DNA from 2 places in the Paenalcaligenes sp. Me52 genome. Region 2 is predicted to be linked to the other one. Evidence: predicted binding sites of a transcription regulator. Region 2 holds the regulator's gene; the other holds the start of a gene.
The links. Region 2 encodes HrcA, which represses chaperone genes, less so after heat shock. Its sites were predicted from a motif close to TTAGCACTCNNNNNNNNNGAGTGCTAA; they were not measured.
Positions count from the first base shown of each region.

Region 1: the regulator HrcA is predicted to act here: its motif matches at 2,210-2,236, upstream of rpoH (RNA polymerase sigma factor RpoH).

Region 1 is NZ_JBKQFO010000001.1:90,089-94,305, reverse strand. It holds gene ACLO87_RS00450 (NUDIX hydrolase) at 1-279, opposite strand, end outside; gene ACLO87_RS00445 (SCO family protein) at 425-1,039, shown strand; gene rpoH (RNA polymerase sigma factor RpoH) at 1,230-2,129, opposite strand; gene ACLO87_RS00435 (glycosyltransferase family 2 protein) at 2,287-3,072, opposite strand; gene ACLO87_RS00430 (endonuclease/exonuclease/phosphatase family protein) at 3,073-3,927, opposite strand; gene aspS (aspartate--tRNA ligase) at 3,932-4,217, opposite strand, start outside.
Region 2 is NZ_JBKQFO010000001.1:863,807-868,023, forward strand. It holds gene recN (DNA repair protein RecN) at 1-221, opposite strand, end outside; gene ACLO87_RS04050 (NAD kinase) at 231-1,130, opposite strand; gene hrcA (heat-inducible transcriptional repressor HrcA) at 1,266-2,279, shown strand; gene hemH (ferrochelatase) at 2,330-3,385, shown strand; gene grpE (nucleotide exchange factor GrpE) at 3,479-4,042, shown strand; gene dnaK (molecular chaperone DnaK) at 4,160-4,217, shown strand, end outside.

The sequences.
Region 1 (4,217 bases), 770 kb from region 2:
GCCTGCTTCGTTCAACTTGTTGGCAATGCGTTCCAACAATCGGTTAGCTTGTGCCGTGGGCAGTCGCATTTCACCTATGTGTACGGCATCGCCGTCGCAACTCACCCCTTCTATGGTTAATAGTTCAGGGATAGCTTCTTTTAAAACCCAACCGCAAACACGGCCACAAAAGGTCAGAGGACGACTACCTACCGGAGGCAACTCTTGTGCCTGAGCCAGCAATAGCTTGAAACGCTGCCGCATGGGCTTGTGCAATGAAGAAGAGATTTGAATTTTCATGTAAGAATTGTAGTGCATGCACTCTCGTCGCTGCACTACGCTATGCAGTTTTTTACATTAGGCACGAGTCCGCCACCTATCCGAGAATGTATAGCAGTACAGACACGGTACACTACCTTAATACTGATCCGCTTACCTGCCTATCATGTCACCCAACTTTGCTTCCCTCCCCCGTCTGTTATCAATACTGTTACTCAGCGTAGGACTTGCTGCATGCTCACCTGAGCCCGAGCCGCTTCCCTTTACTGGCAATGACATATCCACCGCCAATATAGGCCGTACGTTAGAGTTAATAGATGGCAACGGTGAAACTCGCACCCTGAAAGACTTCAGGGGGAAAGTCGTTGTGGTGTTCTTCGGCTTTACGCAATGCCCAGACATCTGCCCTACCGCCATGGTGCAATTAGCCAGTGCTGTAGAAATGCTGGGAGACGCAGCCAAAGACGTGCAAGTACTGCTGATTACGGTTGACCCGGATCGTGACACACCAGAGGTTATGAAGGCCTATGTAGAGGCTTTTGATCCTACGTTCATCGGCCTCACCGGCACGCCGGATCAAGTACGTAAAACAGCGCAATCCTTTAAAGCCTTTTACGTGAAAGTCCCCTCGCCACAGGTTGGGCAATACACCATGGATCATTCCTCATCGTTTTATCTCATCGATAAGGAAGGCAAAACCAGGGTGTTGATGCGTGGCGATGCGAGCGCTGAGGATATTAAACACGACCTGTGGCTGTTGCTAGGCTCTACCCCTAACTAACGCGCATAAAAAAAGGACACCTGGGCAGGTGTCCTTAAAGCATCTACTTCTATCAGAGAGGGGGAAGAGGAGAAGCCGAAGCAGATGCACGCAGCGCCACACAGGGATATGAATAACGCTGCAGATACTACTTTGATGACCGTCCTTCCTATTAGTTCTCTCTCTGATGAAATTTTTATGTAAGCAATTGTTACGCCGCTACCTGCAGGTAGGTACGCATTTTTTTCATCGCCGCCACTTCAATTTGACGAATACGTTCTGCTGACACACCAAACTCGGCAGCCAGCTCATGCAGCGTAGAGGATTGGTCGTCTTGCAACCAACGTGCCTCGATAATGCGACGAGAACGTGGGTCTAATTTTTCTAGCGCGCCTTCCAATCCTTCACCTTGCAATGACTGAGCAGCACGCTCTGCCAGTACTTGGGTGGGTTCAAACGCACCTTCATCTGACAAGTAGCTAATAGGTGCGAAACCCTCGTCATCGTCGTCCATAGAGGACTCCAATGCCATTTCGCCGCCTGTCAGGCGTATTTCCATCTCGCTCACATCTTGCGGACGCACATTCAATTCACGTGCGATATCATCGATTTCCGCAGGATTCAGCGTTTGCCCATCTTCTGGGCGCATACGACGCAGGTTAAAAAACAGTTTGCGTTGCGCCTTGGTAGTGGCGATTTTTACCAAGCGCCAATTGCGCACCACATATTCGTGGATTTCAGCTTTGATCCAGTGCACAGCAAACGAAACCAGACGAACACCACGGTCTGGGTCAAAACGTTTGACCGCTTTCATCAGGCCAATATTGCCTTCTTGGATCAGGTCAGCCTGAGGCAGGCCATAACCTAAGTACTGGCGTGAAATAGACACCACCAGACGTAAATGGGACATGATCAATTGACGAGCAGCATCAAGATCACTTTCTTTTTGTAGACGCTGGCCGAGGGCCACTTCCTCTTCTTGAGTCAGCACAGGCTGAGCATTCACAGCGGAAATATAGGCCTCTAACGTACCCAACGCGCCGGGATTGGATACGGCAGCAGCCAACTGGGCAGCAGGCGCGAGAGCCAAAGATTGCGATGTGTGGGTCATGAATAATCCTGTATCGAGGTTATCAGTCCCGTGAAAGCCACGGAGTGATAACAAAGTTTCTGCATAAGCCTTTTATTATTCTAGCACTCTAGCACACTGAGTGCTAAATAAGGAAACACATAATAAGAGGCCAAAATACGCGGAAAGTTCCGTGTTTTTACGTGTTTTTATCAGATTTCTGTGTAAATTTCTTGCGCTGATACACTTTGCTGTAGCGAAAGAAAACACCAGTCGCTTCGCCCACGGCAATCATCATGCCGCGCGAGCCTGACAATATGCCCAACTGCAAAAAATACGATCTAAAAAACCGGAATGCAGCTTTGAACACCACTACAGGAAAAGCGTACAAACGTGCTCGTTCCGAATTGGCATACAGCTCTGAGTAATACTGCGTTTTGACCAAAAGCTGGCCTACATCAGTCACTGCCTCGTGCTCTAGCCCACCTTTTAATCGCACCACTTGGCTACGACCATCCAGCTTCACTTTTTCATGTACTTGGCTATCGGTGAAACGATGCTGGCGACGGTTATACAAACGGCATAACCAGTCTTTACCCCAACCGTTAGTACGTATGTGCTTGCCACAGAAGTAGTTATTGCGCAGCACTTCCCCTACTTTGCTTTCTTCTTCTAGGGGCCAATCAGCCAACGCATCCAGTAACTTCTGGTTCACCTGTTCATCAATATCCAACGACAGGATCCAATCGGTTTCCGCGTGTGACGCTGCCGCATTCTTCGTAGGACCAAAGCCCATAAAGCTGCCTTGCACCACTTTCACGTTGGGATATTCGCTCAACAGACTCAAGGTATCGTCTGTAGAACCATTGTCATACACCACCACTTGCCTAAACGGTTTCAACGCGCCAATGGTACGTCGCACATGCGCAGCCCCATTTTTTACGATGATGACTGGCGTAATGTGGGCGTAGATGTCCTCAGCCATTTAAGGAAGTTCCAATTCAGTCAATATAGGAGCGTGGTCTGAGATCTGTTTCCAAGGCAAGCCTTGCAGCACTTTCGCCGTACGCACAGCAAAACCACGCTGATAAATACGGTCTAGTCTCAAGAAAGGGAACGCTGCTGGGAAAGTGCGCGGAGGCAAGGTCAAACGGGCATTACCGCCCACGCCCAATTGCGGTGTGTGTATCTCGCTGCCTTCTTGTTTGGTCCAGCCACGCAACCAATTCATAGGCTGTCGCAACTTGAAGCTTTGCCCGGTACGTCCCTTCACCATAGAGGCAAACGAAAACACTTCGTACAAGCCTAATTGCTTCACGAAAATGGGCGCCAGCTTGTTGTTCCAATCGTTGAAGTCACCAGCAATAAGCAGGGGCTCATCATCGGGCACCAAGCGGTGAATTCTATCCACCAAGGCCTGCGTCTGACGCGCTCTACCACCACCAAACAGACCCAAATGCACGACAATACAGTGCACAGGTCTACCTTCAATCTCCACCACGGCATGAAGCAAACCACGCTGCTCTAAGCGGTGATCAGAGATATCTTCATTTTCGTGGTGCAAAATAGGATATCGGGAGAGCAGTGCATTACCGTGATCGGTAAATTCTCGCACTGCATTACACCCATACGCATTACGCATGCGTAACACGGCAGCTAATGATTCGTGCTGCGCGTCCAGCGTTGCTTGCTGGTCGTTGCGCCCCTGAACCTCCTGCAAGAACAGCAGGTCCGGGGACAATCCATACAGCCCTAGCTTCAACTCTTCTAGGGACTCACGACCACCAGTGGCCGTGCGCCCCTTATGAATGTTGTAGCTAACAACCCGTATGATTCCCATAGCCTTAGGCGGGCTTAGCTTCCTGTGGACGCAAGCGGATGTGCAACTCTTTCAACTGCTTCTCGTCTACACCGGAAGGGGCGTGAGTCAACAAACACTGAGCGCGCTGTGTTTTGGGGAATGCAATCACGTCACGGATGGAATCTGCACCAGCCATCATTGTGATCATGCGGTCCAAACCAAAAGCGATACCACCGTGTGGAGGCGCACCGTACTGCAGCGCATCCAGCAAGAAACCGAATTTCTCGCGAGCTTCTTCTGCGTTGATGTTCAGCGCAGAGAATACTTTA
Region 2 (4,217 bases):
ATGTCGTCATCCAGATCAAAGTGCGCACTGAGATCGGTTTTCTCACATCCTTCGCGTATGACGCGAGTGTCACCGCGCGCACCAAGCAGCAGCGATAACGCATCTATAAGTATGGATTTCCCGGCACCTGTTTCACCAGAAAAAACGGTGAAGCCGCCTTCGAAATCGATGAGGGCTTCATCCACAATGACAAAATCACGTATATGCAGGGATCGCAGCATAAGCAGGGATTATTCGTTGGCGTCGTTGGGTTGTGGGATACGGTTCCAGTCCAATTTCTGACGCAAAGTAGAAAAGAAACTGTAGCCGGTGGGGTGAATAAAACAAACTGTTTTCTGAGCGCGGCGAATCTCTACACAGTCGCCAGGTTGGCAGTCAGACCACGCTTGCATGTCAAAGTGAACGCTGGCACCCGATTCGACTCTGCCCAATGCGGTAATCGTTAAACTCAATGTGCTGCTGTCAGGCACTACTACAGGGCGATTAGACAGTGTTTGTGGCGCTACAGGTACCAGCAAGAAGGCATTGAGTGTGGGGTACAGAATAGGGCCATTGGCGGCCAGTGCGTAGGCAGTGGAACCGGTTGGTGTGGCTACGACAATACCGTCAGCACGTTGGCGGTGCATAAACACACCATCCAGCTCTACACGCAGCTCAATCATGCCACCACGACCAGCACGGTTAATTACGATATCATTGAGCGCGATGCCAGAAACCAATGTTTCACCATCGCGTATGATGCGGCCTTCCAGCAGGCTGCGGTGTTCAGTTTCGTACTGACCGTTGATGACACTGGTGAGCGCTTCGTGAGCGTGTGGCAAGGGTATGTCGGTGATGAAACCTAGTCGCCCGTGGTTAATCCCAATCAAGGGGACGCCACTGTGTGCCAATTGACGTGCGGCACCCAGCATCGTGCCGTCACCGCCCACGATGATAGCGAGATCAGCTTGTTGGCCAATTTCGTCAAAACTGACACAGGGGATATCCTGTATACCGGTGTAGCGCGCTGTGTCGCTTTCTATAATGACCGAGCAACCCGCTTGCTTCAGCGTGTGGGCAACGGCTCGCAGCGGGGCATCAAGTCCCGAGTCATGATAGCGACCCACGAGGGCGACCGTTTTGAAATGCATGAGGTAAATTGCCTTATGATGGAATAGGAATAGGATAATCTGAATTACTGGATTATAGAATTGTGTAAGGGTTTAGGGCATTGATGCTGCAGTTTGATCCTGATGTGAGTGTATGAAATAAGCATGGCAAAATATCTGGACGATAGATCAAGTGCATTATTGACGCTATTAATTGAGCGTTACATAGCTGACGGTCAGCCGGTTGGGTCACGTACCCTATCTAGGCTTTTTGACTTGTCACCAGCCACCATACGCAACGTGATGGCTGATCTGGAAGACTTAGGGCTCATTCATAGTCCGCATACATCGGCGGGGCGTATACCAACGCCTCAAGGGTACCGTATGTTTGTGGATAGGCTCTTGGCAGTACCGCAGTTCGAGGTGCCTCACATCGAGCCCTTACAACTACGTTTACCTATGGAAGAGCCGGCGCGTGCGGTGTCATCAGCCGCAGCGTTGTTGTCTAATTTGTCGCAGTTTGCTGGTGTGGTGATGGTGCCGCGTCGTGCTCAAACTTTCAAACATATTGAGTTCATTCGTCTTTCGGGAAAACGGGTGCTACTAATCATGGTATCGCCCGACGGTGATGTGCAAAACCGTATTTTGTTCATGTCACGAGAGTATCGCGAAGAAGAGCTTACCGAAGCTAGCAATTTCTTTAATCAGCACTTTTCAGGCAAATCGTTTTCTGTAGTGCGTGAGTCGCTAGCAGACGAGCTGTCCAGCTTGCAAGTAGACATTTCCAAGTTGATGCAGGCAGCGGTAGCAGCTAGTACGGCTGAGTCCGACATTGAAGAGGATGTGGTGATTTTCGGCGAAAGTAAGCTCTTGGACGTGAGCGAAATGACGGACGACTTAAGCCGTTTACGCCGCCTGTTCCAGCTGTTTGAAAAGAAAACTGAATTGCTGCATTTATTGGATGCATCCAGTCATGCGCATGGCGTACAAATTTATATTGGTGGTGACTCCACGTTGTTGCCTTTAGACGACGTTTCCATGGTGACAGCGCCTTATGGTGTGGATGGCGAGGTGGTAGGCACCTTGGGGGTGATTGGTCCCTCACGTATGGCTTACGACAAGGTGATTCCTATCGTGGACATCACCGCCAAGTTATTGTCCAATGCCTTGAGCTGTAACCAGAACAATTGACCAGAATGGCGCTGCACTAGAGGGTTCAGTGCGGCGCATAGGGCGTACATATGCTGTTAACTACCTATTTGCCTGAACCATCGGATCCATCTTTGTTGGATGCCCACATTGCCAGTCGTCCAGCTACGCCAGTAGGCATAGTTGTGATGAATCTGGGTACTCCGGATCAACCCGATGCCGGATCCATACGACGTTACCTCAAAGAGTTTTTGTCGGATCCGCGTGTGATTGAGATTCCAAAGCCCGTGTGGCAATTGATTTTACGTGGGGCAATCTTGCCATTCAGACCACGTAAGTTGGTGGAAAAATACCAAATGATCTGGATGCCTGAAGGGGCTCCGCTGTTGGTGTATAGCCAGCGCCAAGCAGATGGGTTGCAGCAACGTCTGGACCCAACTGGCCAACACGTCAAAGTAGAACTGGCGATGCGTTATGGCAACCCGTCCGTAGAAAGAGCTGTAGATAAACTGCGTGCACAGGGTTGTGAGCGCATCTTGGTGGTGCCGTTGTATCCACAGTATGCGGCAAGTACCACAGCCACGGCGGTAGATGCTGTAACGCGTTATGCCGCGAAAATGCGTAATCAGCCTGAGCTACGTTTTATACGTAGTTATTGTGATCATCCTGCGTACATAAAGCCGTTAGCAAAATCCATTACTACCTACTGGGAAGCGCAGGGCAAACCAGAGCGTTTGCTGCTGAGCTTTCATGGTTTGCCACGTCGTTGTGCAGAAAAGGGCGATCCGTACCACCGCGAGTGCATGTTGACCACGGCAGCATTACGCCGTGAGTTGGAAACCACTGGAGTGCCAGTGCAGGCTGCCTTCCAAAGTCGTTTTGGGGCCGAACGTTGGTTAGAACCCTACACCGAACCGCTGTTGCGTCAGTGGGCTAAGGAAGGGGTGAAAAACGTGCATGTGGTGTGCCCTGGGTTTTTAGCGGATTGTTTGGAAACACTGGAAGAAATCAAACTCATGTGCCGTGATGCGTTCCTAGAAGAGGGCGGGCAAGATTTCGCCTATATTCCTTGCTTGAACGATGATGCAGAGTGGGTAGATGGTTTAGCGCAATTGGTTCGCGAACACGCTGCAGGCTGGCTCGCATAAGCTAAATGTAAAAATAACCATGGATCTCTTGAATATGGGGTGTGTGATCCCCATATGAAAAACAGTGATGTTTTTTTGCCGTGGAGATCCATTATGTCTGCATCAACAGACCAGAACGAAAACCAGATTCCTGAAGACAACCAACCTGAAAACGAGTCCATTGATGTGGCAGCAGAATCGCTTGTCGAGTCTGGACTGGATCAGCAGTTGGAAGAAGCTCAGGCTAAAGTAGCTCAGTACTACGACCAGTTGCTGCGCGCTAAAGCCGAAATGGAAAACATTCGCCGTCGTGCGGATGAAGAAGTATCTAAAGCCCGTAAGTTTGGTACAGAGTCTTTTGCTGAAAGCCTGCTGCCAGTACGTGATAGTTTGGAAGCTGCGCTAGCACAAGAAGAACAAACGATTGAAGCCTTCCGTGAAGGTGTAGAAACCACGCTGCGTCAGTTGGATAACGCGTTCACACGCAACCAGCTTAAAGAAGTAGCGCCACAAGCAGGCGATAAATTCGACCCACATCTGCATCAAGCAATTTCTACAGTTCCCTCCGATCAAGCCGAAGGTACTGTCGCAATGGCATTGCAAAAAGGGTATGTGTTGGCCGATCGCGTATTGCGCCCTGCATTGGTGATGGTGTCCTCCGGACAAGCGCCAGCCTAAATTATTTTGTTATGGGGGCTTGAAAATGTTTAGCGAGTCCCCATCTGTAAATCATAGTAATAACTGAGTCGTATCCCTAAGTTGGGTACGCTGATTTTTGCAAGGTAAATCAAAAATATGAGCAAGATTATTGGTATTGACCTTGGTACAACCAACAGTTGTGTTGCCGTAATGG